Regions from separate parts of the Candidatus Thalassolituus haligoni genome, predicted to be linked through region 2. Evidence: predicted binding sites of a transcription regulator. Region 2 holds the regulator's gene; each other region holds the start of a gene.
What was found. Region 2 encodes FNR, which switches genes on or off when oxygen is low (the NO sensors DNR and NnrR bind a similar motif). Its sites were predicted from a motif close to TTGATNTANATCAA; they were not measured.

Region 1 (5,968 bases), 320 kb from region 2:
GCAGCCACCAGAGCCATTCGTGCATCTGTTCGGCGTACTGACTGCCAAGCCAATACGCCACACCAAACAGCCCCGCCGCCCAGGCAATGATGGAACTGACATTGGCCACCGTAAAGGTTAAGCCGGGCACTCTTGCCAGACCGCAGGCAATATAACCGAAGGTTCGTAAACCCGGCATACAACGAATCAGCACCAACTGGTGCCAGGGCGCTTGTTGTAACGGCGTTACCTGACGCTGAATCATATCGTGCTGAAACTTGCGCGCCAGCCACGGCCAGATCAGGGCGCCGCGTCCCATCAAATACAAGGCCGAATCACCAATAAACATACCGCAACAGGTCGCCACGAATGCGACCTCTGGTTGCATCCGGCCACTGGCTGCCAGCATTGCCGCACCGATAATGGCCAGATCTTCCAGCATAAAGGTGGAGACAATCACCACTAGCACCAGCCAGGCGGGGTTATGCGATACAGCAAGCATGGAATCGAGCATAGGGGAAAATACCTTGGGAACCATCTATTCGCCGGAAAACTGAACGACCCACCATCCGACAGCCGTTGGCGGCGGCATTCTAACACCATGGACAACGACATTTGGGGGTCGTGCGTAAAAACTTCCGTCAACAGCTGAGAAAAAACGGTTTTTCCGGTAGACTTTCGCGCCTTTTTTAACAACAAGGTAACGATCGGCCATGGCCAGCCAATGCCCTGTCGTTCGCCTTACCTTCAGCAATCTGAACTCCAGCGGGAAATGTCTATGGAACTGTCTGCACTTACAGCAATTTCACCAATCGATGGCCGATACGGCAGCAAGACATCGGCACTGCGGCCGATATTCTCTGAATTTGGTCTGATCCGCGCACGGGTCGAGGTAGAAATTCGCTGGTTGCAGCGCCTGGCAGCTCACCCAGCCATCACTGAAGTACCCGCTTTCAGCGCCACCGCCAACGCCCTGCTCGACCACATTGTTGCTGACTTCAGCGAAGAGCACGCCCTGCGAATCAAAAAGATCGAAGCAACAACCAATCATGACGTCAAGGCAGTTGAGTACTTCCTCAAGGAACAGATTGCCGATAACGCCGAGCTGAATGCTGTCACCGAATTTGTGCACTTCGCCTGTACCTCCGAAGACATCAACAACCTGTCGCATGCGCTGATGCTGAAAGCGGGTCGTGAACTGATCAGTACCGACATGCAAGCCATTGCCAACGCCATCCGCGCCCTGGCCCATGAACATGCCGCTCTGCCGATGCTGTCCCGCACCCACGGTCAAACCGCCTCCCCAACCACCCTGGGCAAGGAAATGGCCAACGTGGTCGCTCGTATGGAGCGCCAGATCGCCCAATTGGGCCAGATCCCGCTGCTGGGTAAAATCAACGGTGCCGTTGGTAACTACAACGCCCACATCAGTGCCTATCCGGATGTAGACTGGCAAGCCAACGCTGATACCTTCGTCACCTCTCTGGGGCTGACCTTCAACCCCTACACCACCCAGATCGAGCCACACGATTACATCGCCGAACTGTTCGATACTATCGCCCGCTTCAATACCATCCTGATCGACTTCGATCGCGATATCTGGAGCTATATTTCATTGGGCTACTTCAAGCAGCGCACGATTGAAGGCGAAGTCGGCTCTTCGACCATGCCACACAAGGTTAATCCGATCGACTTCGAAAATTCCGAAGGTAACCTGGGCATCGCCAACGCCATCTTCGGCCATCTGGCTGCCAAACTGCCGATTTCCCGCTGGCAGCGCGATCTGACCGATTCCACCGTATTACGTAATATGGGTGTTGGCATGGGCTACAGCCTGATTGCCTACGCCGCCAGTATGAAAGGCATCAGCAAACTGGAAGTCAACGCAACTCGTATCGCTGCCGACCTGGACAACGCCTGGGAAGTTCTGGCAGAACCGATCCAGACCGTGATGCGTCGTTACGGCATTGAACAGCCGTACGAAAAACTGAAAGCATTTACCCGTGGCAAGGCGATTACCCAGGATGCCATGGGTGACTTTATCGCCAGCCTGGAGCTGCCAGACAGCGTCAAGGCCGAACTTAATGCCATGACCCCGGCCAGCTATATTGGCAATGCCGAGGCGCAAGCCAGAGCCGTTTGATCCCTGGCTCATAAAACCATTACTGTTGAGTTTTGGTGACCAGTTCCTGACACATTAAGCAACCGTCAGGAACTGGCAAACACGGCAACAACCAGCTCTTTTTCCCTTTACCGTTAGTTAGTCAAATGGCTTGGGCTGTGGCGTCCTCTCCGTTGACGGCGGCAGTATTGGCAGCATAAAAGACGGCTGCTCACCGGTCAGCGTTTTCAGGAATGCAACCACCCTGGCATTTTCTTCCGCACTGAATTTACGTCCCAATTGCAGACGCCCCATCAGATCCACGGCTTCGGTCAGCGTTTCTGCTTCGCCATCATGAAAGTACGGGTACGTCAGCTCGACATTACGCAAGGTCGGGACTTTAAACTTGAAGCGATCCGCGTCTTTGCCTGTCACGCCTGCCAATCCCTTGGCTGGATTTTTGGTGTCGTACGCAGCGACCAGACCCATTTTCTGGAAAGAATTCCCCCCCACCGCCGGGCCATTATGGCAGGCAACACAACCGGAATTTTTAAACAGCGCATAACCGGCTTTTTCATCGACGCTGATCGCACCGGTATCGCCCAACAGCCATTGGTCAAAACGGGAATTGGGCGTCACCAGTGTTTTTTCAAACGCGGCGATGGCATCAGTTACCTGATCAATGGTGAGTGTATCGGTGCCAAAAACCCGTTTGAATTCGGCCACGTACGGCGGAATCGACTTCAGTACATCCACGGCCAGCGTATGGGTAAACGCCATTTCTCCCGGATTGGCGATTGGCCCTCCGGCTTGGGCTTTCAGGTCAGCCGCACGGCCATCCCAGAATTGCGCAATATTCATACTGGAGTTCAGCACAGTGGGGGAATTAATCGGCCCCTGTTGCCAGTTGTGTCCGATGGATGTTTTCAGGTTATCGGTGCCGCCCATGCTCAGGTTGTGGCAGGAGTTGCAGGAAATAAACCCGGACTTGGACAGCCGGGGATCGAAGTACAGCTTTTTACCCAATTCCACTTCCGCCAGGTTAACATTTGCTACTGGCTCAATGGGTTGAATCGGCTCCGCCGCCACCGCACTCTGAACAGCTCCGATACAACCTAACAGTGCCAACGATGTCAGCCATATTTGTCGTTTCATATCTCTCCCTCTCTGATCGTATTGCATCAAATATTCTCCATGCCTGCATAGTTATGGCTGGCTGATTTATTAGCAATAACCTTATCAATAGAAACTTGAGCCGGATCAAAGTGGCGCGGCAGTATCCTCTGCCCCCTTGCATCTGCCCGGCAAAGCCCAAACAATACGCGCCTTTAAAATCAGCCATTTTGCATCAACGAGGCTTCTCAAAGCCTTTGCGTTGTGCACCCGTCAGGAACCCTCTGTATGCATATCCTTGGTGATCTCTCTGTTGAAGCATTCCTGCGCGATTACTGGCAAAAAAAGCCGCTGGTGATTCGCCAAGCCTGGCCGAATTTTCAACCCTTGCTGGCAGCCGATGAACTGGCTGGCCTGTCGCTGGAAAGCGAAATTGAGTCACGCCTGGTGATGGAGCACGGCACCGCTGGCCCATGGGAAATTCGCAAAGGGCCTTTTGATGAGTCCGCGTTTGCCGACCTGCCTGAAAGCCACTGGACACTGCTGGTACAAGCTGTTGATCACTGGATTCCGGAAGCTGCCGACCTGTTGGAACATTTCCGTTTTTTGCCCGGCTGGCGCGTCGATGACCTGATGATCAGTTACGCCGTCGATGGAGGCAGCGTTGGCCCGCATTACGATCAGTACGATGTATTTTTATTGCAGGCTGAAGGTCAGCGGGAATGGCGCATCGGCCAGATGTGTCATGAAGACTCCGCTATTCTCAAAGGGCCGATGATCCGGGTATTGGCGGCTTTTGAAGAAACCGAACGCTGGGTACTGAACCCAGGCGATATGCTGTACCTGCCGCCACAACTGGCCCATTACGGCATCGCCCAAGGGGAATGCCAGACCTATTCGATCGGTTTTCGTGCCCCCAGTGTTGCCGAACTGGCGCAATCCGCACTGGATCAGGTTTTAAGCACCAGCAGCGAAGACCAGCGTTATACCGATGCCGACTACAGCACTCATGAAGGCAGCAGCGGCGAAATATCTTCCGCCGCCAAAGCCCGACTGGCCAAACTGTTACAAGCGGTCTTGATGCAACCCGACAACCTCGGCGATATGCTCGGCAAGTTGATGACCGAAGCCAAGTATCCGGAGCACCAGTCCGAACGGTTGGATGACGACGATTGGGAACTCTGGCGCAGCCAGCACCAGCAACTGCCGGATTTACGCAAGAGTGAACATGGTCGTTTCGCTTTCCAGCAAACGGCAGCGGGGCTGGTTTTTTATGCCCAGGGGCAAGCGTCCACTCTCGATATTGAGGATCTGGAACTGGCACAATTACTCAGTAGTCGTCATCAGTACCCACGTGACGCGCTGGCCAACGTGCCTTGCTCGCAACAGGGTTACGAGCTGCTGCGCCGCCTTTGGTTACAGCAACTGATTTATCAGGTCGAATAACCTCATATTCAAGACAGGCTTAGCCCAATACACTGATACTGGATACACGCAACACCCCTGGAGGCACAGATGACTATTCGTATCGTTCGCACTCGCTGGACGGATCACCAGCACGGAATTCGGAGTGTCCGCGACCGCGTCTATATTCAGGAACAACAAATCCCCGCCAGCGAAGAATGGGATGACGCAGCGGATCATGCCGCCCACTACGTCATCGCCCTGGAAGGAGACACCGTGATTGGCTGCATCCGGCTGTTCAATAACGGTCACTTCGGACGCTTGGCAGTGTTGCCAGAATATCGGGCCAGCGGAATTGGTAGCCAGCTGGTCGGAGCCATCAAGACGTTGGCGGAAGAGCTGGGCATGCCCGCCCTGCTCGCCAGCGCCCAGTGCTCGGCGATGAATTTTTACTGGCAGCTCGGCTTTTATAATGACAGCAACTTTTATCTTGATGCCGATATTCCACACCTGGATATTGCCTTGCCACTCAGTGCTGCCGATTTGCCTGCGCGCTACGGCAATGCCTACCGTGCCGGCCAGGACAGCCAGCTGCATACGCTCACCACACCTTGTGAGCGGCTGGGATTTTTGCTGACCCAGTTGTGTCAACAGCCCGCGACCGTGGAGCTGGCTCTGTATGATCCGGAAAACCCGGACTGGCACCACCACTTGTTGATTTCGGCGCTGGTGAAATATCTGCGCCAGGGGCGACAACGCTTTGTGCGCCTGATTATTCGTCACGACAATCATATTGCCGACTTGCCGCTGTTCACCATGGCCCGACGTCTGGACAGCCGGGTGGCCGTAGTGATCAACAGCGAGGTCGCTATGACTCAGGGAGTATTGGGGAGGGATTGTTGGTTAGCAGAAGGAAAATCACGACCCGGTCTGGATAACGGTCACTTTATCGCCAATACCGCAGATGCTCGCAGTACCAGAACGGTGCAACAAGCCCTGACGGAGTGTTTTAACAGCGGCGCTCCCAGTAAGGAATTACGTCTGCGGTATTTGTAAGAAGCAAAGGGTACAACGACCTTACTGACTGATTTCTGCCACCCCAATCAACAGCAGGTGCACAACCACAACCACCAGTGTCAGATGACGCCGCAAACGGCGATAGACAGGCGAATACACCTCACGAAACAGCGGTTGCAGCTCCATCAGGTAAAGCACCAGATAACCGGCAACCAGTGCGATCAGGGTGAACTCTGATCCGATGATCGCAACCAGAACCCAGGCCGCCAGCCCCCATAAAAACACCGCGATCGACACGCCCGGCAGCCAATAGCCCATCCGCTGGTGATGACCCTGCCCCACGCCCCAGCAGGC
Region 2 (5,968 bases):
TCGCTGGTAAGCGACAGTTATTACAAGGATGGCGTCAGCTATACCGAAAATATCGAAATGGACCAACACGCGGCGCGTCTGAACATCCGCAGCAGCCTGGTGTTTACCAACCACGAAGCGCGCCTGACACTGGAAGGACAGCTGGATAAAGAACCGGATGCACTGTTGCTAAAACTGATTCATCCGACTCTGCAGGATCAGGATCTCGACGTCATACTGCAGCGGATAGAGCCAGGTCTCTACGTCGGAGCTGCCGAAATAAAGCTACCTGCCCGCCGCTACTTGTGGTTACAAAGTCCTGATCAGGGCTGGCGAATACGCTCGACAGAACGACTGGAAGACAGCAAGGTTGTGCAATTAAACGCCCAATGACACGGCATTCCAATACCAGCCAGTGTTTTCATTGCGGTGAAAATGTCAGCCAGTCGACAGCAGAACGCTGGTCAGCCCTGATCGACGGCCAGTCACAACCGATGTGCTGTCCGGGTTGCAAGGCCATTGCCGAAACCATCGTCGCCAGTGGTCTGAAAGACTATTACAAGCACCGCACCGCACTGCCAGAACTGTCTCCGGCTGAGCTCGATGATGATGCACTGCAAGCCCGGGATTCGCTGACCTTGTACGACAGCGAGGCGATGCAGCGGCGTTTTGTTGCGCGGCTGGACAACGGTATGGCAGAGGCAACCCTGGTGATCGATGGCATCAGCTGCGCCGCCTGTGCCTGGTTGATAGAACATCGCCTCAATGCCTTACCGGGTGTCGATCAGGCCGTTCTCAACCTCTCCAATCACCGCCTGGTTGTACGCTGGATAGCGGAGCAACTGCCGGTTTCCAGTCTGATCGAACAAATCTACCGCCTCGGCTACCGCGCCTCGCCTTTTTCTGCCACCGTCGCCGAACAGCAACGCAATGACGAAGGTAAACGCAGCATCCGCCGTCTCGCCGTCGCGGGTATCGGCATGATGCAAGTGATGATGCTGGCGGTGCCGCTCTACGTTGGTATGGCCCAGCAATACGAAATTTTTATGCGTCTGGCGTCCATGCTGCTGACGCTGCCGGTTGTGCTATACGCTGCCCTGCCGTTTTTTGAAGCGGCCATCCGCGATTTGAAAGTCCGCCATCTGACCATGGACGTACCGGTATCCCTGGCCATTATTCTGGCCTTCTGCGCCAGCATCTGGAGCACATTCAACCAGGGGAAGGAGGTCTACTTCGACTCGGTTTGCATGTTCACGTTCTTTTTGCTGCTGGGGCGATTTCTGGAAATGCGCGCCCGCCACCGCATGGGGAAATCCGGCAACAACCTGCTGACCTTGCTGCCCAATGTCGCCTTGCGGCTGAGCGACGATACCCCGACAGCCACCGAAACGGTGATCGCCAGTGAAGAGGTCAAGCCAGGGGATTTGTTGCTGATCAAACCGGGACAGGCGATTCCGGCCGATGGCATTGTTGTCAATGGCCAGAGTTCCGTCGACGAAGCAGCACTGACCGGAGAATACCTGCCGGTTACCAAACGCCATCAGGATCATCTGATTGGCGGCACTATCAATATCGAAAGCCCGATCACCATGAAAGTAACCGCAACCGGTGCAGAAGCCCAACTGTCGACCATTGTGCGCCTAATGGACAGAGCACAGCAGGAAAAGCCCAAGATTGCCCTGATCGCCGACCGTGTTGCCAGCCACTTTGTTGCCGCCGTTTTGCTGATTGCTTCGGGTGTGTTGCTGTTCTGGTGGTGGCAAGGTAATGATCACGCGTTTTTTATTGCCTTGTCTGTGCTGGTTGTCACCTGCCCCTGCGCCCTGTCGCTGGCGACACCTACTGCCCTGACCGCTGCGACCGGCGCCCTGCGGGAAGCCGGTTTGCTGATCAGCAAGGGCCATGTACTGGAATCTCTGCCAACCATAGATCGGGTTGTCTTCGACAAGACCGGCACTCTCACCCAGGGCAAACTCACCATTGAAGACGTGGTATTGGCAGGTGACCTGGATAGAGAAAGCATCCTCGCCGTTGCTGCCGGTCTGGAAAAGTCCAGCAGCCACCCGATTGCACGCGCCTTTCGCCGTATTCGTCCCGCCACAGTGAGCGATGTCCAGCAACAGACCGGTGCCGGTATCTGTGGTTTCTGGCATCCAACGGCAGAACAGTCCCTGCCCGTTCGATTGGGTCGGCCCGATTTTGCTGTGCCAGCCACGGCCAAACCCGATACCAGTCATCTGAATCAGCAGGAGGGACAATGGCTGTTGCTCAGCGTCAATGAGCAAGCCGTTGCCTGGATTCGACTGGGCGACAGCGTCAGAAAATCCGCGACCAGCCTGGTCAGAGGCTTGCACCAACGCCAGATAAAAACGGCGCTGCTCACCGGCGACCCCGGTGCTTCTGGCCAACTGCTGGCAGCACAACTGGGTATCAACGACGTATGGATCGGTTTGTCTCCCGAGCAAAAGTTGCAACAGGTGCGCCTGTGGCAACAGCAGGGAGAACGCGTTTTGATGGTCGGAGATGGCATTAACGATGTGCCGGTACTCGCTGGTGCTGATATTGCGATTGCCGTCAGCGATGCCAGCGACCTGGCCAAAACCAGTGCTGATGCGCTGGTGACCAGCGGACGCCTGGACAGCCTGCTGCAGGCTCTGGACACCGCCAGCCGCACCCGGAAAGTGATATACCAGAATATTGGCTGGGCACTGTTTTACAACCTGCTTGCCCTGCCAGTAGCGGCCGCAGGTTACATTCCCCCCTGGGCGGCAGCCATCGGCATGTCGTTCAGTTCCCTGTTGGTGGTCAGTAACGCCTTGAGGCTGTCCCGGATATCCAAACCGGATGCTGCCGATAGCCACCCACAGACATAATGCCGGGTTATAACGGCACCCATTCGCCCAGCATGACGGACATAACATGGATATTATCTACATACTTGTTCCACTCTCGATCGTCCTGATCAGTATCGCCACCCTGATTTTTTTCTGGGCAGTACGTAGCGGTCAGTTTGATGATCTGGAGTCGCCAGCCCACAAGATTCTCTTTGATGACGACCCTGAGGAAACGACGGCCAGCGCCGAAAAACCGCCGTCAACAACAATCAACCCACCGCCTGCAGCACCAGACGCCACATCACCTGACAAATTGTCGTGATTGAACCACTGTCACTGCTCACCGCATTACTGCTGGGCTTGTTTGGTTCCAGTCATTGCCTGGTCATGTGTGGCGGTATTGCGGCAGCCATTGGCAGTCGCTCACAGCATCAACCGCTATTAACCGCCTTGGCTTTTAATGGCGGACGAATCACCAGCTACGTAGTGGCTGGGCTGATAGTCTCTGTACTTGGCTTATGGCTGCAGCAACTGAATGACCTGCTGACGCTGGTATTACGCACACTGGCTGCCGTGATGCTAATGCTGATGGGACTCTACATCGCGCGCTGGGCAAGCTGGCTGACCCGGATTGAACAGCTCGGTCAGCACCTGTGGCGTCTGCTACAGCCCGCCACCAAACCATTACTGGCACAACAATCAGTCAGCAGCCGCTTTCGTCTCGGATTGCTGTGGGGATGGCTTCCCTGTGGCCTGGTCTACAGTACATTAAGCTGGGTCGCCGCTAATGGCGATCCTCTCAAGGGTGCACTGGCCATGGCCTGTTTCGGACTGGGCACACTGCCTGCCCTGTTTGCCAGCGGCCTCGCCGCCAGCAGCCTCAATCGATTACTCAATCACAACGTCAGCCGTCGCATCGCCGGACTCTTGCTCATCAGTTATGGATTGTGGACCGCAGCGGCCATCTGGCTATAGTCAGCCAACTGTAATACCTTGACCAATGTCTTGACAGTCACCCTGTGAGCTAAGACCATACGAAAACTAATGGAAAACAGTTGTTCCGTTTGTCACGGAAAACCAGACACGGTGAGCTCAATGAAAACAAACCAAGTTGCACATCCTCCCTTGCGCGGCAATCAGCCCCACTGCCAGACTTGCTCCCTGAATGCTCTGTGTCTGCCACTATCGCTCAGCGACAGTGATATGGAGCGGCTTGACGATATTATTCGCCGTGGCCGACCCATCCAGAAAGGCCAGCTGTTATTCCAGCAAGGGGATGAATTCCAGTCGGTATTTGCAGTACGTACTGGTGCCCTGAAAACCTATACCCTGGCCAGCAACGGCGAAGAGCAGATCACCGGCTTTCACCTCGCCAGCGAACTGATTGGGTTAGCCGGTTACGATGCCGGAGATTACCCACTCACCGCCAAGGCACTGGAAACAACCACCGTGTGTGAAATTCCGGTGCACCAGCTGGAAAACCTCACCGACGAATTACCCGATCTGCGTAAACAGCTGATGCGCACCATGGGTAATGAAATTCGCCACGACCAGAACATGATGCTGCTATTAAGCAAAAAGAACGCCGAAGAACGTGTGGCCTCCTTTTTACTGGATATTTCCAACCGCTATGCCCGCCGAGGCTTCAGCGCGACTCACTTCCGGCTGCCCATGTCCAGGGTCGACATCAGCAATTATCTTGGTCTCGCGGTTGAAACCATTAGTCGGGTATTTACCCGCTTTCAGAAAAATGCGCTGATCGAAACCCAAGGCAAGGAAATCATTGTGTTGGACATGAACAGTCTTTATGAGATGGCAGGCCTGAGTGCTCACCTCGAATGCGACGACAAGGCCACCACAGAATAAACCGATCAGTAGCAGCAGGCAGCCCGCAACCGTTCGGCAAAACACCGGACATATGTGGCTGCTACTGCTCCGCAGTATCCCACGTGCACGCTGACTCACGGTTAACAGATTTGACAACCTTCCCTGTCAGTCATAGCTTGGCTGAATCGAACATCCAGCACAGCAACTCTTGCTGACGACAGCCAATCTATTCGCTAGAATTCGCCGCCTGATTTTTAGCCCGTGTTCCATCCCAGAACATCCAGGAGTTTTCCCAGCATGACTGCCGACGTCATCGATCGCAAAGAACGACTCGAATTCAACAAACTGCAAAAACGTTTGCGCCGTCATGTCGGCAAGGCCATCGAAGACTATTGCATGATTGAGGAAGGTGACAAAATCATGGTGTGTCTGTCTGGAGGCAAAGACTCCTACACCATGCTCGACATATTGATGAGCTTGAAGAAAAGCGCCCCGGTTAACTTTGAACTGATCGCAGTCAATATGGATCAGAAACAGCCGGGCTTTCCTGAGCATGTTCTGCCGGAATACCTGAGCAAGCTGGATGTGCCCTTCCATATTGTCGAAAAAGACACCTACAGCGTCGTCATGGACATTATTCCGGAAGGCAAAACTACTTGCGGTCTGTGCTCACGCTTGCGGCGCGGTACCCTGTACGGCTTTGCCGAACACATTGGTGCCAACAAAATTGCCCTCGGACATCACCGCGACGATATTATCGAAACCCTGTTCCTGAATATGTTTTATGGCGGCAAGCTCAAAGCCATGCCACCCAAATTACTCAGCGACGACAAGAAGCATGTACTGATCCGTCCGCTGGCCTACTGCAAGGAAAAGGATATCGAGGCGTTTGCAGCAGCGCGGGAATTTCCGATCATTCCCTGCAACCTCTGTGGGTCGCAGGAAAACATGCAACGTCAAAACGTCAAAAACATGCTGCATGAGTGGGAAAAAATCCAACCAGGCCGCAGTGACAACATCTTCGCAGCCATCTGTAACATAGCCCCCTCACAGCTGGGGGATCTTAACCTGTTCGACTTTGTTAACCTGCAAAAGCAGCAAGACCAGTCACACCTGGCCACGCGGCTGGATATTGTAACGATCGAATAGCGTCTGCCATGCACATACACCAATCACCCGTCTGAGAGTGCGGCCACGACTTGAATGGGTGAAAAACAGCCTGCTAGGGTAAACCACCACTCAGATGCCGGGTAACTGCGAATTGGTAATCTCCGGGCGCACCAACACGAATATCAAGTCGGTAACGTCGTCCGTTGACACTATCCTCT
Region 3 (5,968 bases), 1.2 Mb from region 2:
CATCATCCAGTACTTGCAACAAGATATTAAAGACATCCGGATGCGCCTTCTCGACTTCGTCGAGCAAGATTACCGAGTAGGGCTTGCGCCGCACCGCTTCGGTTAGATGACCACCTTCTTCATAACCCACATAGCCAGGAGGTGCACCGATCAGGCGGGAGACGGAGTGCTTCTCCATATATTCCGACATATCGATGCGCACCATGGCGTCCTTGCTATCAAACAGAAAGGTTGCCAGTGCCTTGCACAACTCGGTCTTGCCCACCCCGGTAGGGCCAAGAAACAGGAAAGAGCCATTGGGGCGATTCGGATCAGACAGACCGGCACGGGAACGACGTACGGCATTGGCAACCGCCTTGATAGCCTGATCCTGACCGACGACCGATTCGTGCAGGACGTCTTCCATACGCAGCAGTTTTTCCCGCTCCCCTTCCAGCATCCGGTTCACCGGAACACCAGTCCAGCGCGAAACCACTTCGGCGATTTCGTCTTCCGTCACTTTATTGCGCAGCAGGGTAAACTCTTGTGAGCCATTAGCTTCGGCTTCGTTGGCACTGGCTAGCTGTTTTTCCAACTCTGGAATACGGCCATATTGCAGCTCCGACATACGTTGTAAATCACCGCTACGACGAGCAGCATCCAGCTCAATCCGTGCCTGCTCCAGTAACTCCTTGGATTTTGATGCCCCTTCCAGCAAGGATTTTTCCTGTTTCCAGACATCTTCCAGCTCGACATAGGCACGACCGGATTTATTGATTTCTTCATTCAGGTCGCTCAAGCGTTTTTTCGCCGCTTCGTCCTTTTCTTTACGCAGAGCCTCGCGTTCAATCTTGAGCTGAATCAGGCGACGTTCCAGTTTGTCCATTTCCTGGGGCTTGGAATCGATTTCCATTCGAATCACCGATGCGGCCTCATCAATCAGGTCAATCGCCTTGTCGGGTAATTGCCGATCGGCAATGTAACGGGTCGATAGTTTTGCCGCAGCGATAATGGCACTGTCGGTAATTTGTACGCCGTGATGAACCTCGTAGCGTTCTTTGAGACCACGTAAAATCGCGATGGTATCTTCAACGGAAGGCTCATCCACCAGAATCTTCTGGAAGCGGCGCTCCAGGGCAGCGTCCTTTTCGATAAATTCCCGATATTCATCCAGCGTGGTCGCTCCCACACAATGCAGCTCACCACGAGCCAGCGCTGGCTTGAGCATATTGCCAGCATCCATTGAGCCTTCGCCCTTGCCAGCCCCCACCATGGTATGTAACTCATCGATAAAGAGTACGATGCGGCCTTCTTCCTTGGCAACATCTTTCAATACGCCTTTCAACCGTTCCTCAAACTCACCCCGATACTTGGCACCCGCCACCAGCGCGCCCATATCCAACGACAAAATGCGCTTGTTCTTGAGAGTATCCGGTACTTCACCATTCACAATACGCTGCGCCAGACCTTCCACCACGGCGGTTTTACCGACGCCAGGAGCACCAATTAATACCGGATTGTTTTTGGTTCGGCGCTGCAATACCTGAATAGTGCGGCGAATTTCGTCATCACGACCAATCACCGGATCCAGCTTGCCCGCTTCTGCCCGTTCGGTCAGGTCGATACAGTATTTTTCCAGCCCTTGACGGCTGTCCTCGGCATTGGCGTCACGCACGGACTCACCACCTCGCATATCTTCAATCGCTTTGCTGACCTTGTCCTTATCGAGACCCGCCGCCTTCAGCGCATTACCAGCAGCACCCTTGTCTTCCAACGCCACCAGCAAGAAAATTTCGCTGGAGACGTATTGATCACCCTGCTTCTGAGCGGCTTTTTCAGTGAGGTTCAACAACCGCCCCAGCTCCGGTGAAATCTGGATTTGCCCGTCAGGGTTGCTTACCCGTGGCTGATCCAACAACACCCTTTGTAAAGCCTGCTCCAACTGTGGCACATTACTGCCGACACGACGAATGACATCCTTGATTGAACTATTGGCCTGCTGTAGCAATGCCAGTAACAAATGGACAGTGTCTATCTGATTGTGATCCTGGCCCAGCGCCAGGCTTTGGCTTTCTGCCAATGCGTTTTGCAAACTGGTAGTTAAACGATCCATACGCATACTGAGTTTCTCCTCTGGAAATACCGGCAAACACCAGCCCAACCAGGCAGGCACTCGCAACTGTTGTACTAATTAATCACTACCACCTAAATGGCGACTGAATGAATAAATTTCAAGTAGTAAAGGATAAAACCAAGAAAATCTAATAGTTACTTTGTTGATCCTGAGCAATATTCATCGCCGAACCGTATACTGCCCACATAGCAACAATCGCGGTCGGTGCAAATAAACGATACTCCTGCACTCCACGTCCAATATTGAGTCATTTCAAGTAATTTAAAGGAATTTCACCACCGTGAGTCGCGAACTGCGTATCGGAGCACTGTATTTGCTCGTTGGAGAAGCCCTGCTGGCCATTATGGGCGCGTTAATCAAACACCTGTCAGAAGACCTTTCCACCGAGCAAGTGGTGTTTTTCCGCAATCTGCTTGGGCTGATTGTGCTGGCACCACTGATTCTCAATACCGGCATTGGCAGTCTGAAGACTCAAGTCTGGCACTGGCACCTGATGCGCGGCCTTGTCGGTGTTGCTGCGATGTACTGTTATTTCTGGGCACTGGGCAATATGCCCCTGACAGAAGCCTTTCTTGTCAAACTGTCGAGCCCCTTTTTCATGCCGTTACTGGCCTGGTGGTGGTTAAAAGAACCTGCGGGCAAATTTAGCTGGCTGGCACTGCTGATCGGATTTTCCGGCGTTGCTGTTATCTTGCGGCCGGGTGCCGACAGTGCCTTTACCTTTGCGGCACTGATCGGTCTGTTGGGGGCCGCGCTGGCAGCGCTGGCCAAAGTCACCATCCGCCGAATGTCGGTGACGGAATCCAGCCAACGGATCGTTTTCTATTTTGGCCTGATCGCCAGTCTGGTATCCCTGCCAGCCGCACTGCTGAATTGGCACCCGGTTCCCACCGATGCCTGGTTATGGCTCGCAGCTATGGGCGTCGTCGCCACGACGGGTCAGCTGGCATTAACCAAGGCTTACCGCACAGCACCGACGGGTAAGGTCGGCGTCTATGTTTACAGCGCCGTTATTTATGGGGCCTTGATGGGTTGGTGGTTCTGGGATGAAATTCCCGGCTGGACAACCGCAGCAGGCGCAACCTTGATTATCCTCGCCGGGGTGGTCAATCTCTGGCAACCCCGTCGCCGTAGCACTCCCAATGCCAGCGACGGCGTAACGCCGCAGGATAATGGCCTGTAAACGACCCTGCGATAATCAGCCAACAGGATGTTAATGGCCGCCAGAATGCACTGATTCGCTGACAAACTGCCTGGCAGGTGTCGAATGAGTGTCAATTCGACACAAAAGACACCGGAAGCAAGCTGATTATTTCCTCAGGATTAACTATACTGCGGCACTAATCTGGTTTTCGGCAAGAATCGTATCCATGTCCCGAATAGACACTCTGCAAACATTTGTTTCTGTTGTTCGCGCTCGCAATTTTACCTCTGCCGCCGACTCGCTTGGCGTCACACCGTCAGCCGTCAGCAAGCAAATCAGTGGCCTGGAAGAACGACTGGGGGTGCGACTACTGAATCGCACCACCCGCTCCGTTAGCCCAACCGAAGCGGGACAGATGTTCTATCAGCATTGTGAGAACATTCTGGAGTCCATCTCTGAAGCCGAAAAACTGGTCACCGATTTTGATGTGACGCCACGCGGACGTTTGCGAATCACCGCAATGTCCAATTTTGGCCGCCGCGAACTTGCCCGGATGTTTAATGATTTTTCAGAAAAATACCCGGATATCAGTTTCGATCTGCATATCTCCGACCGACCGCTGGATATCGTTAAAGAAGGCTACGACTTTGCCTTGCGTATCGGCACACTGGAAGATTCCCGCCTGATCGCCAAGCCAGTTGCACGCCAGAACATCGTGGTTTGTGCTTCCCCAAAGTACCTCAAGGTCTGGGGCACACCCACCTCGCTGGAAGATCTCAACCGTCACCGTATCCTGATGGTCACCAATGCCGAATTTGCTCGAATCAACTGGTTGCGCCAGTTCGAAAAGGATCATGGCTTCACCTTGTCCAGCGTCGAACGCAAGCTGTCGGTCAACGATATCGATATGGTGTACGAAGCCTGCCTGGCGGGTATGGGGATTACCGCAATACCCACGTATATTGCCGACCATCACTTGCAGAATGGTGAACTCGTACGCTTGTTCAGTGACGTCGAAATTCCGGTCAGGACGATCAAGGTCGTTTTTCCGCAAAACCGCTACCTGGCGACCAAAAGTCGTGCCTTTCTCGATTTTATCACCGAATACTTTGACGACCTCGGTATCAGCAGTGACGAGTCCTGAGGACTCGTTTTTTCTTGCTGACGCTATCCTGCGGCGGAACAACGCTCAATAAAGACCGCCGGTACCCGAGCCAGCTTGCGTTCCTCATAGTCAAAAAACACGATGCCAGTCTTTGCTTCAGCCACTAATTTCCCTTGCGCCTGATTGCTGACGCGATAGATAAAATCACAGCCATACTTGTTGAAATCCGTCACCCCGACTTCAAACGTCAGTACATCACCAACAAAGGATTCTGCCCGAAAACTGACTACCAGATCCGTCACCATAATACCAAAGCCCTCAATATTGAGTTCGGCAAAATCAAACTGGCGTAAATAACGCAAACGCGCCTCGTGCAATAGCGTCACCATACGGTCATTGCCCAGGTGATTACCGTAATTGATTTCCGATATCCGCACATCGAGATCCACCGAAAACTCAAACGTCTGCGGTAATTCAAGCGTTACTCTGGCCATACTGCCTCCTGATCGTAGTGTTCGAAAATGTCCCGCTACAGACTGCAGCGAAGTCACTCACAAGCCCGTCTTTCCAGTATCAATGGCCACAGACAAGGAATTATTTTTATTCTTTGGCATCAAAACCTTCCTCAGGCTTCCGTTATGTGCCAAGCGGTTAGCAAGGCAGTCTATAATTGACAGCTTGGCATCCGCATCGGCCTGCATTATGGTGCCTTACAGTAGCGGCCAAATGGCGGCGATCAAGCATACCCATGCCCCTGTGGTTGTACAAATTTGAAAACAACGAGTAGACGTCTGGCTGTAACTATGTATTTGAGACTATCAAAAGCGCTTTCGTCATTGCTGTTACTGACAGTAATCTTTACTTCAACAGCTGCTATCGCCGCTATTCAGGACGTCAGTCCCGGAACGCCCTTTACGCCGTTGAAACCGACCAGAGAACAGGCCGTTACCACCCAGCAAATACTCAATAATTTGCTGCGCGGTCACTATGAGCTTCAGCGGCTTGACGACCGTTTGTCGAGCAAGATATTTGACCTCTATTTGGAAGATCTCGACGGCACGCGCAGTTATCTGCTCGCCGGTGATGTGCAGTCATTCGAAAAATATCGCAAACAGTTTGACGACGTACTGATGCGCGGAGACCTGACAATTCCTTTCTTTATCTACAACCGGTTACAACAGCGGGTCAATGAACGCCTGACCTTCATGCTCTCTGAACTGTCAGAACGGGCAGCAGAATACCACTTTGACAATGATGAACGACTGAATCTTGATCGCGAAAACGCACCTTGGGCAACATCAACCATTGAGCTGGATGACCTGTGGCGCAAGCGCTTGAAAAATTCGATTCTGAATCTCACCATGAGCGGCAAGGATCACAAGGCAGCCATTGAGCTGTTGCAAAAACGCTATCAAAACCAGCTCAACCGGATTCATCAAAACAAACCGGAAGATGCCTACCAGGCAGTGATGAATGCGGTAACACGGGCGTTTGATCCCCATACCCAGTATTTTTCTCCCCGTAACACCGAGAATTTCAACATCAATATGAGCCTGTCGTTACAGGGAATTGGTGCTGTATTACAAGGCGAAGATGAATACACCAA

Region 1: the regulator FNR is predicted to act here: its motif matches at 3,331-3,344, upstream of SOJ49_RS08695 (cytochrome-c peroxidase).
Region 3: the regulator FNR is predicted to act here: its motif matches at 2,256-2,269, upstream of clpB (ATP-dependent chaperone ClpB).

Annotation. Positions count from the first base shown of each region.
Region 1 covers NZ_CP139482.1:1,937,645-1,943,612, reverse strand. The annotation lists gene SOJ49_RS08705 (DedA family protein) at 1-493, opposite strand, end outside; gene purB (adenylosuccinate lyase) at 758-2,122, shown strand; gene SOJ49_RS08695 (cytochrome-c peroxidase) at 2,240-3,235, opposite strand; gene SOJ49_RS08690 (cupin domain-containing protein) at 3,482-4,639, shown strand; gene SOJ49_RS08685 (GNAT family N-acetyltransferase) at 4,709-5,653, shown strand; gene SOJ49_RS08680 (DUF3429 domain-containing protein) at 5,675-5,968, opposite strand, start outside.
Region 2 covers NZ_CP139482.1:1,615,246-1,621,213, reverse strand. The annotation lists gene SOJ49_RS07365 (FixH family protein) at 1-372, shown strand, start outside; gene SOJ49_RS07360 (heavy metal translocating P-type ATPase) at 369-2,852, shown strand; gene ccoS (cbb3-type cytochrome oxidase assembly protein CcoS) at 2,899-3,135, shown strand; gene SOJ49_RS07350 (sulfite exporter TauE/SafE family protein) at 3,132-3,788, shown strand; gene fnr (fumarate/nitrate reduction transcriptional regulator Fnr) at 3,909-4,679, shown strand; gene ttcA (tRNA 2-thiocytidine(32) synthetase TtcA) at 4,938-5,789, shown strand; gene SOJ49_RS07335 (hypothetical protein) at 5,863-5,968, opposite strand, start outside.
Region 3 covers NZ_CP139482.1:2,784,863-2,790,830, forward strand. The annotation lists gene clpB (ATP-dependent chaperone ClpB) at 1-2,098, opposite strand, end outside; gene SOJ49_RS12415 (DMT family transporter) at 2,394-3,296, shown strand; gene SOJ49_RS12420 (LysR family transcriptional regulator) at 3,484-4,401, shown strand; gene SOJ49_RS12425 (acyl-CoA thioesterase) at 4,425-4,856, opposite strand; gene SOJ49_RS12430 (carboxy terminal-processing peptidase) at 5,166-5,968, shown strand, end outside.